Regions from separate parts of the Streptomyces sp. SJL17-4 genome, predicted to be linked through region 4. Evidence: riboswitches for the same ligand, from Rfam matches in the RefSeq annotation. Region 4 holds a riboswitch; each other region holds the start of a gene.
The links. Region 4 has a riboswitch for cobalamin ahead of N5875_RS02885 (ABC transporter substrate-binding protein). Riboswitches for the same ligand answer to the same signal wherever they lie in the genome.

Region 1: it holds a riboswitch for cobalamin, as region 4 does, so the genes downstream of both, N5875_RS13130 (ribonucleoside-diphosphate reductase subunit alpha) here and N5875_RS02885 (ABC transporter substrate-binding protein) in region 4, are expected to answer to the same signal.
Region 2: it holds a riboswitch for cobalamin, as region 4 does, so the genes downstream of both, N5875_RS29785 (cobalamin biosynthesis protein) here and N5875_RS02885 (ABC transporter substrate-binding protein) in region 4, are expected to answer to the same signal.
Region 3: it holds a riboswitch for cobalamin, as region 4 does, so the genes downstream of both, N5875_RS35115 (energy-coupling factor ABC transporter permease) here and N5875_RS02885 (ABC transporter substrate-binding protein) in region 4, are expected to answer to the same signal.

Annotation. Positions count from the first base shown of each region.
Region 1 is NZ_CP104578.1:3,031,963-3,035,140, reverse strand. Features, by position in the region: gene N5875_RS13130 (ribonucleoside-diphosphate reductase subunit alpha) at 1-1,323, opposite strand, end outside; cobalamin riboswitch at 1,456-1,605, opposite strand; gene N5875_RS13125 (GNAT family N-acetyltransferase) at 1,644-2,144, opposite strand; gene N5875_RS13120 (hypothetical protein) at 2,188-2,793, opposite strand; gene N5875_RS13115 (sodium:solute symporter family protein) at 2,877-3,178, opposite strand, start outside.
Region 2 is NZ_CP104578.1:6,629,765-6,632,942, forward strand. Features, by position in the region: gene N5875_RS29780 (cobyric acid synthase) at 1-143, opposite strand, end outside; gene N5875_RS29785 (cobalamin biosynthesis protein) at 140-1,114, opposite strand; cobalamin riboswitch at 1,148-1,280, opposite strand; gene N5875_RS29790 (hypothetical protein) at 1,403-1,624, opposite strand; gene N5875_RS29795 (inorganic phosphate transporter) at 1,637-2,917, opposite strand.
Region 3 is NZ_CP104578.1:7,815,379-7,818,556, forward strand. Features, by position in the region: gene N5875_RS35100 (ATP-binding cassette domain-containing protein) at 1-68, opposite strand, end outside; gene cbiQ (cobalt ECF transporter T component CbiQ) at 65-814, opposite strand; gene N5875_RS35110 (energy-coupling factor ABC transporter substrate-binding protein) at 821-1,282, opposite strand; gene N5875_RS35115 (energy-coupling factor ABC transporter permease) at 1,282-1,977, opposite strand; cobalamin riboswitch at 2,006-2,213, opposite strand; gene N5875_RS35120 (PTS fructose transporter subunit IIA) at 2,335-2,832, opposite strand; gene dhaL (dihydroxyacetone kinase subunit DhaL) at 2,829-3,178, opposite strand, start outside.
Region 4 is NZ_CP104578.1:699,935-703,112, reverse strand. Features, by position in the region: gene N5875_RS02890 (iron chelate uptake ABC transporter family permease subunit) at 1-650, opposite strand, end outside; gene N5875_RS02885 (ABC transporter substrate-binding protein) at 737-1,786, opposite strand; cobalamin riboswitch at 1,944-2,068, opposite strand; gene N5875_RS02880 (CsbD family protein) at 2,223-2,411, opposite strand; gene N5875_RS02875 (hypothetical protein) at 2,549-2,911, opposite strand; gene N5875_RS02870 (NmrA/HSCARG family protein) at 2,947-3,178, opposite strand, start outside.

The DNA of each region.
Region 1 (3,178 bases), 2.3 Mb from region 4:
CTCCAGGATCTCCGTGCAGAGGTTGGAGGAGTGGACGGTGTGGCCGGGCTCGGCGGTCTGGTTGGCCGTCCGGTTCGAGGCGTCCTTGAAGGTCATCCAGCCGTTGCCGGTCTGGGCCAGGGTCCGCATCATCCGGCCGTACAGGTCGCGGGCCGGCATCGTCTTGCGGGCCAGGCCCGCGGCCTCGGCCTTGCGGTAGGCGGCGTCGAACTCCTCGCCCCACAGGTCGACCAGCTCGGGCACGTCCGCCGGGGAGAACAGCGACCAGTCGGCGTCGGCGTTGACGCGGCGCATGAACTCGTCCGGGATCCAGTGCGCCAGGTTCAGGTTGTGCGTCCGGCGCTGGTCCTCGCCCGTGTTGTCGCGGAGCTCCAGGAACTCCTCGATGTCCGCGTGCCAGGTCTCCAGGTAGACGGCGGCGGCGCCCTTGCGGCGGCCGCCCTGGTTCACGGCGGCGACGGAGGCGTCGAGGGTCTTCAGGAACGGCACGATGCCGTTGGAGTGCCCGTTGGTGCCGCGGATCAGCGAACCGCGGGCCCGGATGCGGGAGTAGGAGAGGCCGATGCCGCCCGCGTGCTTCGAGAGGCGCGCGACCTGGTGGTAGCGGTCGTAGATGGAGTCCAGCTCGTCCTGCGGGGAGTCCAGGAGGTAGCAGGAGGACATCTGCGGGTGGCGGGTGCCGGAGTTGAAGAGCGTGGGGGAGGAGGGGAGGTAGTCGAGGCGGCTCATCAGGCCGTACAGCGCCGTGACCTCGTCGAGCGCGCGGACCGTCGCGTCCTCCGCCAGGCCGCAGGCCACGCGGAGCATGAAGTGCTGCGGGGTCTCGATCACCTTGCGGGTGATCGGGTGGCGCAGCAGGTAGCGCGAGTAGAGGGTGCGCAGACCGAAGTAGCCGAAGCGGTCGTCCCCGGCCGCGTCGATGGTCGCGTCGAGCCGGTCCGCGTGCAGCGCCACGAACTCGGCGGTGCGGTCGGCGATCAGCCCCTCGCGGTGACCGACGGCGACGGAGGCCGAGAAGGAGAACGAGCCCTGGCCGGCCGCCTCGTCGGCGATCGTGATCGTCAGGAGCCGGGCGGCGAGCCGGGAGTACGCCGGGTCCTCGGCGATCAGACCGGCGGCCGACTCGGTGGCCAGCTCGCGCAGTTCCGCCTCGTCCGCGACGGCGCTGCGGCCGCGGAGCGCGGCGGCGGCGACCTTGCCGGGGTCGGTGTCGGGGAGATCGGCGGTGAGGTCGGTCAGGGTCCGCAGCAGCACGGTCCCGGGGCCGTCGCTCTCGACCGCGGTAGCCTCGGCGGACGCCGGATCGGCGGGCGCGATGGTCACGTGGGGGCTCTCCCTCGCTCGGCTCGGGGCCGCGGCGGGGGAAGGCGGGCAGGCGGGCATCCGTAACGCCGGACGCGACGCTTCCACCGGCCCACTCCGCGAGGCCCGGACGTCAGTGGCACCCGGAACGGACGGACCGGATGCGCCGTCGGCAGGTCCTCGGACTCACCTCGCCCGAATACGTCGTATCCGTACGAAGCACACCGTTGCGGGACAGTTCCGGATTCGCGCCGGATTCCCCTGCGTCGACAGCGAGGACGAGCATACATGTGGGGGGCGTCGCTCGCGGAACCCCCCACATGTTGTGTCGCGCCGTGGACTCAGAACTCCAAGGAGTAGGTGCGCAGTCGGTGGTCGGGGATCGGCTCCCAGTCCCGGTCCGGGGTGCGGACGAAGCCCAGACGCTCGTATATCCGGTGCGCGGAGACCATCGTGGCGTCCGTGGACAGCACGAGGCGGCGGCACCCGGGGAGGGCCCGTGCCCGCTCGACGCAGGCCCGTACGAGGGCCTCTCCGACGCCCCGGCCGCGGGCCTCCCGGGAGACCACGAGCATCCGGAACTCCGCCTCGCCCTCGACCGCGATGTCCGCCCACGGGGTGCCGCCGGTGGCGAAGGTCACCCCGCCGAGCAGCCGCCCGTCGCCGTCCTCGGCGACGAGCACCTCGCTCTCGCGCGCCCGCCGGGCCGTGTCCCGGAGCACGTGCAGATACGAGTCCTCCGCTCCGTACTTCAGCAGCCCGTCGTCCAGATAGGTCCCCGCGGTGAGCTCACCGAGGGCCTCGTACTCCTCGGGCCGTACCGCCCTGATCATGAAGTCCATGAGAGCAGTGTGCCTCCGGCCGGCCGGAGGCCCCCAGCGGGCTTCAGCCACCGGCGCCCACCGAGTTGTCGGGGGCGCCGTCCCCCACCGGCGGGAGATCGCCCCGCTCGACGGGCTGCCCGCCGCCCGTCCGCTCCGGCAGGACGGCGTCGAGCTCGGCGACGTCGGCGCGGTGGGTGCGTTCGGCGGCGCCCTTGAGTGCCTCCCGCTCCACCGTGAGAGGGGCGGCGACCTCGACGCGCAGCCCGTTCTGGGCGCGCACGTACGCGTGCTGCCCGGCGGTCCGCAGGTACCAGCGGTCGCCGTCGCGGACGCAGCCGTCCGGCCCGGCGTCGTTCGCCGCGGCGCACTCCTTCTCCGCGAACGGGCGGCGCTCGGCGGAGACGGTCAGGCGGACGCCGTCCTTCCGCAGGTAGGTGACCTGGAAGCCGTCGTCGCCGATGACCCCCGACGCCATCCGGGAGGCCTCGAAGCCCTCGGCCTCGGTGACGTACACATGGTCCTTGTCGGTCTGTGCCCAGCGGGCACGGGCGTCCAGCTCGGCGGGGCCGGGCGCAGGGCGGCCGCCCGCCGTCTCGGAGCCGCAGCCGGTGACGGCGAGGGCGACGGGGAGCAGGGCGAGCAGGGTGAGTCGTGATCCGGTGCGCATGTCCCGCATCCTCGCCCGGGGACGGCGAAGGCCGCCATGCCTCCGGGGGAGGCAGGGCGGCCTTCGTCAGGTCCGGCGGTGGATCAGTGGGTCTCGGCGCCGAGCTTCGCGAGCTTCGGGTCGACCCCGCGGTCGCCCGCGTCGGCCGTGTAGTCCTCCGGGGAGGTCTGGTCGACGCCCTCGGGGGCCTTGACGGCCTTGAGGACGAAGGTCAGGACGACCGTGACGAGGACGTTGAGGACGAAGGCGGTGAGACCGATGTAGCCGATCTCGCCGATGCCCGGGATCTCCGCGGAGGAGCCGCCGAAGTGCTTCTGGGTCGGGCTGGCGACCCCGTACGCGGCGACCGTGCCGTAGATCATGCCGACGGCCCAGCCGGCGAGCA
Region 2 (3,178 bases), 5.9 Mb from region 4:
AAGGAGTTGAGGGACATGTTCTGCCCCTTGAACGGCGCCACCTTCAGGCCCTTGCGGACCAGCCAGCGGCAGATGCCGGCCGTCACGACGCTCTTGCCGGCGTCGGACGTGGTCCCGGCGACGAGCAGCCCCCCACCCCTCATGCGTTCCTCCGCTTCAGCGCGCTCACGATGGTCCGGCCGCCCACGCAGGCGGCCAGGGTCAGTCCGGTGATCCGGCGGGAGAGCCGGACCGCCCGGTCGATGTCGGCCACCTCGACGGCCCGCCCGGTCCCGTTGAGCACGGGCCGGTGCTCGACCCGTCCGGCGTACGACAGGGTGCCCCCGAGGCGTACGCCGAGGGCGCCCGCGAAGGAGGCCTCGACGGGGCCCGCGTTGGGGCTGGGGTGCTTCGCCGCGTCGGTTCGCCAGGCGTTGAGCGCACCGCGCGGGTTTCCGCCGGCGACGGTCGCGAGGACGGCCGTCAGCCGGGCCCCGGGCCAGCCGGCCACGTCGTCGAGCCGGGCCGAGGCCCAGCCGAAGCGGCGGTGGCGCGGCGACTTGTGGCCGACCATCGCGTCGAGGGTGTTGACGGCCCGGAAGCCGACGAGGCCGGGTACGCCCGCGACCGCGCCCCAGAAGAGGGCGCCGACCACGGCGTCGGAGGTGTTCTCGGCGACCGATTCGACGACCGCGCGGGCCATCGCGGGTCCGTCCAGGGACTGCGGGTCGCGCCCGCAGAGATGCGGCAGCCGCTCCCGGGCGACGTCCAGGTCCCCGGCGGCGAGCGCGCCGCCGATCGCGCGGGCCTCCCGGCCCAGGGTCGTACCGCCGACGACCGCCCACACGGAGGCGGCGGTCAGGGCGACGGCGGCGGCCGGCCGGTTCCGTACGGCCCGGGCGGCGAGCGCTCCGAGGGCGACGGTGGAGCCGGCGCAGACGGCGGTGTGCAGGGCACCCCAGCCGCGGTGGTCGTGGTGGAGGCGGTTCTCGACCGCGGCGGCCGCCCGGCCGAACGCGGCGACGGGATGTCCGCGGCGTGGATCGCCGACGAGCAGATCGACGGCGAGACCCGCGGCCGCTCCGTACGCGAATCCGTCCGGGGACAGGCGGCTGGTACTGCTGCGGCCGGGCATGGCGCATGTCCTCACTCAGGGTCCGCGCCCTGGATCGACGTGACCGGCGGCGAGAGTTCCTGGCTCCCGGACCCTTCGGATCCGGTCACAGTGGCGGGACCGCGCCGGATTCGCACCGGACTTCCTCTACTGCCGCCGTAATGGCCTCGGCAGTCCACCACGGCCCGAGAACACCCGTCAACTCACTCTTGACCTGCACCGGGTCACTGTGCGAAGCACCACAAACACGGCGGCGGGGCGGTCCGCACCCCGAAGGTACGGACCGCCCCGCCGGTCACGCTCGGACCGTCAGACGACGATCAGGTAGATGCCGTACGCCACGGCCGAGAGGCACAGGGCGAAGCAGGCGTAGGCGCCGGTGCGGGCCAGGGTGGCGGAGCCTCCCTGGGCGGCGGCCTGCTCCTGCTTGGAGAGGCCGATGATGCCGAGGGTGAAGAGGCCCACCAGGGCGACGGTCGCCACGAGGCTGACTCCGAAGACGGAGCCGAGAGCTGCCCAGTCGATCTTCATGTCGTTCGTTCCTTACACCGCTGCGGCGGGGGCGGGGGGCGCGGCCGGGTCGGTGGGAGCCGGTGCGGGGATGGTGGTCTTGAGCTCCTCGTCCGCGACGGCGGCGACGGAACCGGCGGCCGGCGGCGGGGTGACGGCCGCGATCGCGGTGGTCACCACACCCGCGGGCTCGGCGGCAGTGTCGTCGCCGTCGGCGGCGGCGTTCACGTTGTTGTGGTCGACCGGCTTGCGGCGGGACAGTGACCAGATGACGCCCGAGCCGGCGACGAGCAGGACCGCGACGGCGGCGATGCCCCAGGGGCCCTGCTTGGTGAGGAACTCGGCACCGGCGGCGACCAGGCCCGCGGCGGGCAGGGTCAGACCCCAGGCGACGAACATCCGGGTCGCGGTCGACCAGCGGACGACACCGCCCTTGCGGCCGAGACCGGCGCCCATCACGGCACCCGAGCAGGACTGGGTGGTGGAGAGGGAGAAGCCGAGGTTCGAGGAGGCCAGGATGACCGTGGCGGCGCTGGTCTGGGCGGCGAAGCCCTGCTGCGGCCGGAGGTCGGTGAGGCCCTTGCCCATGGTGCGGATGATGCGCCAGCCACCGAGGTAGGTGCCCAGGGCGATCGCGACACCGGCGGAGACGATGACCCACATCGGCGGGTTGGAGCCGGGGGCGAGGACGCCGCCGGTGACCAGGGCCAGGGTGATGATGCCCATCGTCTTCTGGGCGTCGTTGGTGCCGTGGGCGAGGGAGACGAGACCGGCGGAGGCGATCTGGCCGACCCGGTAGCCCTTGGCGGTGTGCTTCTCGTCGGTCTTGGCGCCGATCTTGTACGTCAGCCGGGTGGCCAGCATCGCGGCGAGGCCGGCGACGAGCGGCGCGGCGACGGCCGGGATGAGGACCTTGGTGACGATGGTGGAGCCGTTCACGGCCGACCAGCCGGCCGACATGACCGCGGCACCGATGAGACCGCCGAAGAGGGCGTGGGAGGAGCTGGACGGAAGTCCGAGCAGCCAGGTCAGGAGATTCCAGAGGATCGCGCCGACCAGCGCCGCGAAGATCACCTCTGTACGAATGCCCTCTTCGTTGATGATCCCGCCGGAGATCGTCTTGGCGACCTCCACGGACAGGAACGCGCCGACGAGGTTCAGCACGGCGGACATGGCCACCGCCGTCTTCGGCTTGAGAGCACCGGTCGAGATGGTCGTCGCCATCGCGTTCGCGGTGTCGTGGAAACCGTTCGTGAAATCGAACACGAGAGCTGTCACGACCACAATGGCGAGCAGCAGCGTGATGTGTTCCATTTACCCAGGCAATCGTTTGAGGTCAGTGGCTGGACGAACGTAAGCAACCTGAGTGAACGGAAGGTGAACTGGGTCGGGCGTTGTGGTGTCTCAAACCGGCGTCAAGGGATTCCGTTTACGGCTCCGGCCCGTCGGCTGTCCACGATGCGGTCACCCCGCAACCCCGGGTAATACCGGCTATCACCGGGCACATGCGACCTGCCCCGGTTCCTCCTCCGCCACCCGGTTCCGACCCCTGGACGGAACCATCCGACCGGGGGA
Region 3 (3,178 bases), 7.1 Mb from region 4:
ACCGGGGGCCCGTCCTCGTAGGCGAAGCCGGCTTTCACCAGTTCCACGACAGGGGTCGGAGACGTCACGGAAGGAGCCTTTCCAGTACGAGGGTGAGGGCGACGAGTCCGGCGAGCAGGACGCCCGTGCCGGCGAGGAACGGGCGGGACACCGCACACGCGGGCACCAGGACCCGCAGCGTCCCGTCGTACCCCCGCCCGGCGAGCCCCGACTGCAGGCGCTGCGCCCGGTCGAAGGCCCGTACGAACGTGGTCGCACCGAGGCCCGCGAGTGAACGCCAGGTCGCGGCCCGCGTGGTGTGCCCGAGCCGGGCCGCCTGCGCCTGCCGGATCTTGGACATCGCGTCGAGCAGCAGGAAGATGATCCGGTACATCACCAGCGCCACGTCCACCACGGGCGCCGGCACCCCCGCCCGTACCAGCCGGGGCAGAACGTCGGACACCGGCGTCGTGAACGCGAAGAGCAGCACCCCGAGCGAGGCCGAAGCCGTCCGCAGCAGCAACTCGCCCGCGTGCGTCGGACCGTCCGGCGCGAGGGCGACGAGCCCCCGGGTACCGCCCACCTCGAAGAGCAGCGGAATCGCGCCCGTGACACAGAACCCGAGCGGGATGCGGAACGCCCGCCACAGCGCCCGGCCCGGCACACCGGCCGGACCGAGCAGCACCGTGAGCGTGGTCGCCGCGACGAGGACCGCACCCGGCCACGGCGGCAGAGCCACCGCGCACAGGGTGAGACCGAAGCCGAGAAGCGCCTTCTCGGCGGGATGGCGGCGGCGCCAGCGACTGCTGTGCGCCGCCGCGTCGATCGGCAGCATCGGTGGCTACGCGCCCGGCCCGCCGGCGGACCCGCCGCCGAGGGACGGCCCGGTGCCGGTGCGGGAGCCGGTGCTGGTGCCGCTCTCGGACTCCGCGGTCCTGGCCTCGGCAGCCCCTGCGGCATCCGCTCCGGCGCCGTGCGCCTCGGCTGCCTCGGCCGCCTCGGCCCGCGCCGCCCCCTGTCGACGGCCGCGCCGCAGACCGAAGTAGTACGCGAGGACACCGGCGCCGAGGGCCGCCTGAAGGGCGAACAGCGCCGACTCGATCTCCCCGGACGGCGGCTCGTAGAGCGGGCTGAACCACGGCTCGTAGTCCGGCTGGAGCTCGGTGATCGCGGTCTCCGCCTCCGCGTCGGCCCCCGTGAAGGGTTCTTCCTTGTGGTCGCCGAGCCCCAGTGCGAGCGGCAGGACCGCGAGCGCGGCGACGACGAGCAGCAGCAGGGCGTTGATCTTCGCGTTCCGGCTCATCACGCGGTCGCCTCCTCGCGTCGCTCCGACGTGCGCCCGGCGAGGACGCCGAGCCGGATCAGGTCGCCCTTGCTCGACTGGGTGAGCAGGCGCATCACAAGCACGGTGAGCAGACCCTCGCTCACCGCGAGCGGAATCTGCGTGACGGCGAAGATCCCGCCGAACTTGGCGAGCGCGCCGGGGATGCCGCTGCCCGGGTCGGGGAAGGCGAGCGCCAGCTGGACGCTGGTCACGCAGTAGGTGGACAGGTCGGCGACGAACGCGCCGAAGAAGACGGCGACCATCAGCGGCGCACCGAACCGGCGCAGCAGCACGTAGGTCCCGAACCCCGCCCAGGGCCCGACGATCGCCATCGAGAAGGCGTTCGCGCCGAGTGTGGTCAGCCCGCCGTGGGCGAGCAGCAGGGCCTGGAAGAGCAGGGTGATCGTCCCCAGGACCGCCATGATCGGCGGCCGGAACAGGATCGCGCCCAGGCCCGTACCGGTCGGATGCGAGCAACTGCCCGTCACGGAGGGCAGTTTGAGTGCCGACAGGACGAACGTGAAGGCGCCGGCAGCGCCGAGCAACAGGGTGGACTCAGGATTCGACCGCACCTCGCGGGTCAGCGCGCGGACCCCGTGGACGACGAACGGCGCGGACGCGACACTCCAGGCGGCCGCGTGCACAGGGGGCAGATACCCCTCGGCAATATGCATGGTTGGGAGACCCTCTCCAGCACCTCGTGGATGGACAACGCACCCTGGCCGGTCTCCTGGCTGACGGTCATTCCGTCCGACTCCGCCTTCCCACACCACGGCGGTCTCCCGACGTGGTCCAGTGGCTTCCCCGAGGGTGTTCCCCGCGGGGGTGGAGCCGGACCTCCCGATCACAGTGGCGAGGGCCGCACCGGTACTGCACCGGTTTCCCGTACACCAAGGCTCTGCGACATTAGTGTGTTGACCTGCTGGATCACAACACGCCCGCCACCCGGTGGGGCCCCTCGCTCACTCCCCGCAGTCGCCCGGGGCGACTCGGAGCCGAGCTCGGGGCCTCTCCCTCGGGTACTCCCTCGGTCACTCCTTGCGGTAGTCGTACGCCTCCGACGCGGCCGCCGCCACGGCGTCGAGGTCCCCGCCCGCGCTCGCGGTGACCAGGGCGGCGACCGCGCCCTCGACGAACGGCGCGTCCACGAGTCGAGAGCCGTCGGGCAGTTCGTCACCCTCGGCGAGGAGGGCCTTCACGGTGAGCACCGCGCTCCCCAGATCGACGAGGATCGCCACACCGGCGCCCTGGTCGACGCCCTTCGCCGCGCCGGAGATCAGCTCGGAGCTCGTCCCGAGGCCACCGTCGGGGGTTCCCCCGGCCGGGAGGATCGGGGCGAGGTCACCGCCGCCGGCGAGCCCCCGGGCCAGCTCGGCCACGGCGGCCGCGACGGCGGCGCTGTGCGAGACGAGCACGATGCCGACGGAACGGGAGCCGACCGCACCGGAGCCGACCGCAGCGGAGCCGGAGCCGGTCTCCGTCCCCGTCCCCGCTCCTGTCCCCGCTCCCGTCCCCGTCCCGCCACTCATGACGCCCCCTCGGCGCTCGACGTCTCCGTGCGCGCGGTCTCGTCGAGCGCGGCGAACAGCAGCGCCGAGGACGTGGCCCCCGGATCCTGGTGCCCCACCGACCGCTCGCCCAGATAGCTGGCCCTGCCCTTGCGCGCCCGCAGGGGTACGGTCGCCAGGGCGCCGTCCTCGGCCGCCGTGCGGGCCGCGCCGAACGAGTCCCGCAGCCCCTCCACGGCCGGCATGAGCGCGTCGAGCATCGTCTTGTCGCCCGCCTGCGCGCCGCCCAGCTGGGACACGGCGGCCACGCCGGAGCCGAGCGCCTCCGCCAACTGTTCCCGGGTGACGCGCTCGTCGTCGCCCAGGG
Region 4 (3,178 bases):
AAGGCGTCCAGGGTGCGGGCGTGCCCGCCGCAGACCAGCAGTGCGCCGGCCAGGACGGCCGCGCACACCCCGACGTCGGTCCAGCCCGCCCCGCTGAGCGAGCCGAGCAGCCAGAAGAGGATGCCCCGGGTGGTCTCCGCGTCGGCGGCGGTCATCACCACGAACGAGGTGAGCGCGGAGAAGAGCTGCATCGCCGCGACCCCCGCGAGGACGACACGGTCCGTCGACCCGCCCAGGGTGTGGCTCAGCAGCAGGACCAGGGCGAAGGAGCAGAGCGCGCCGAGGAAGGCGCCTCCGGCGACGGACAACAGGCCGCCGCCCGCACCGAGGACGACGACCGCGACCGCCCCGGTCGAGGCGCCGGAGGAGACGCCGAGGACGAACGGGTCGGCGAGCGGATTGCGCAGCAGGGACTGCATCACCGCGCCGCAGACGGCGAGTCCGGCGCCGCACACGGCCGCGAGGAGAGTGCGGGGCAGCCGCAGGTCCCAGACGATGCCGTCGCGGATCGCGCTCAGTCCGGACGGGTTCCCGCCCAGGTGGGAGACGACGACCGACCAGGCGTCGGCGACGCGGATGTCGGCCGGTCCGATGGTGAGGGCGAGGGCGACGGAGGCGCACAGGAGGACGATCCCGGCCGCCCCGGCGATCGGCGGGAGCGCCCGGGAGGGAAGGGAGACGGCCGGCCCGGGGCGCTTCCGGCCCGTCCCGGCCACAGCGCCCGGCGTGGACCCCGTCACTTCGCGAGCCCGTACGTCCGCAGCGCGGCGGCGACCTTCTCGATGCCCTCGACGGTACGGATGGTGGGGTTCATGGCCTGGCCGCTGAGGACCACGTACCGCTTCTTCCGTACCGCCGTCATGTTCCGGGTGACCGGGTGCGATTCCAGGAACTCGATCTTCTTCGCGGCGCTCTCGGCCGACTGGGCCTTGCGGGTCAGATCGGCGATCACCAGCACGTCGGGATCGCGGTCGACGACCGTCTCCCAGTTGATCTGCGGCCACTCCTCCTTCGTGTCGTCGAAGACGTTCTTCACGCCGAGCGTCCCGCTGACGATCCCCGGCGCCCCGCAGCATCCGGCCATGTACGGCCCCTGGGAGTCGGAGAACCAGTACAGGACGGACGCGTCGCCGTAGTCCGCACCGGCCCTGGCCTTCTCCACCCGGGCGCGGAGCTCCCCGACGAGCTTCTCGCCGCGCTCCGGCACGCCGAAGATCCTGGCCAGGTCGCGGACCTCGCCGTACACGGTGTCCATGGTCAGCGGCTCGGTCCGCACGCCGTCGCCGTCGCCGCTGTTGTCCTTGCCGACGCAGTCGGCGGGGGAGACGTACGTGGGCACGCCGAGCTTCGTGAACTGCTCGCGGGGCGCCACACCGCCCTTGCCCACGGTGTAGAGGAAGGAGGCGCTGACGAAGTCGGGCTCGGTGTCGAGGACCTTCTCGAACGACGGGTAGCGGTCGGCGAGCCGGGGGACGGCGGCGTTCGCCTTCTCCAGGCCCTTGAGGACCGGGTCCGTCCAGGTGGCGGTGCCGACCATGCGGTCGGCCAGGCCGAGCGAGAGCAGGATCTCGGCCGAGCCCTGATCGAGGGCGACGGCCCGGCGGGGCGCGCGGTCGACCTCGACCCGCTGCCCGCAGTTGTCCGGGAGGACGGTGCGGCCGGAGTCCGTGGCCTGCGCCCCGGACGAGGGCGTCGCACCGCCGGAGCCGGAACCAGAACCGGAGCCGGAACCAGAACCGGAGCCGGAACCGGAACCGCAGCCGGTCAGGAGAACGGCGCCGGCCATGAGCAGCACGGCGGAACGGACGGGGCGTGCGAGGGGCGCGGCGGAACGGACAGGGTGTGCGAAGGGCACGGAAGGAGTCCTCTGCGTCACGGCTCATGCGCGGAGCCTGTCGTACGGTGCTCCCCGGGCGGCGATGCCCGCCCCCCGGGCCGCCAGCAGGTCTTCGGACTCGGGGTCGTCCGGACGGAACGCCTTCCCAGGCCCTCATGGGGCCCAGTGGCCGATGCTCCGCCCGTCACCCTCACCGCTGCGCGTCAGCTCCGGATTCCCACCGGATTCCCTGACCCGTGCACATACCGTGTCGATACGTACAGAGGTGCGACTGGCCCGGGCAAGCTACCACAGGTCGATCTTCGTCCGACCCCGGGCCGCCTATGGAGCGCGTCGCTCAGGACTCGCCTCGCTCAGGACCGGCGTCGCTCAGGACTCGCCTCGCTCAGGACTCGTGTCGCTTCATGTCGTCGCGCGCCTTCCGCGCGCTCTCGTGCACCCTCTCGATCGCCGCTCGGGCCTTGGCCGCCATCCGGTCGGCCTCGCCCTCCGCCTCCAGGCGCGAGTCGCCGGTCGCCTTCCCGGCGACCTCCTTCATGGCCCCCTTGCCCTTCTGCACGGTGCTCTTGCGCATGATCGGGTTCCTTCCGTCGAATCCCACGCCGGGTCCGCTTCCCTTCCACGGGCGGCTGCCCCTGATGCCGGGATTCATGCGACAGGCCCCGGCGCGCGCGGCTCGGTCAGCCACCGGTGCGCCGTGCGTACGGACCGTCAGTCCGCCGTGCGCCGCGCCGCCGCGCTCCTCCGCCGGGCCACCGCCCGCAGCAGCAGCCGCATCAGGCACACCGCGGTGACCACCCACACCGCGGCGAAGAGCCACAGCGGGCCGGACGACGTGGACGCGACCGCGAGGAGGAACAGGGCCACGCAGGCGATTCCGAGGACCGTGGTGAACCAGCCGAGGCGATGCCGCAGGACCGCGCCCCAGGTGCCTCCCGCGCTTCCCGTACCCGCGCCGGTGTTTCCGAGCGAACGCAGTCTGCGGGTGAGGGACGCATCGCCCCGAAGGCCTTCCTCGATGCCCTCGAGGATCTTCCGTTCCTGATGGGTGAGCTTGGGATTGGGATCGTGCATGACGAACTCCCGTCGAGCATCGAGCGGTCCGGCGGTCACGCCCAGGCGGTGCGCAGACGGTCCTGGTGCGCCGCGAGCCACGTGCCGAAGTCCTGGAGGGCGGGGTTGAGGCCCCGGACGGCGTCGATGTCCCGGGCTTCGATGAAGTGCTGCTCGCAGTCCGTGTAGTACTGGAACATGTTCCCCGACTCGTCCGCGCCCGGGAATCCCTGCGCACGCCATTCGTCCGGAGCGAGGGGGCGGTAGCGCACCGGTTCGCCGAGCGCT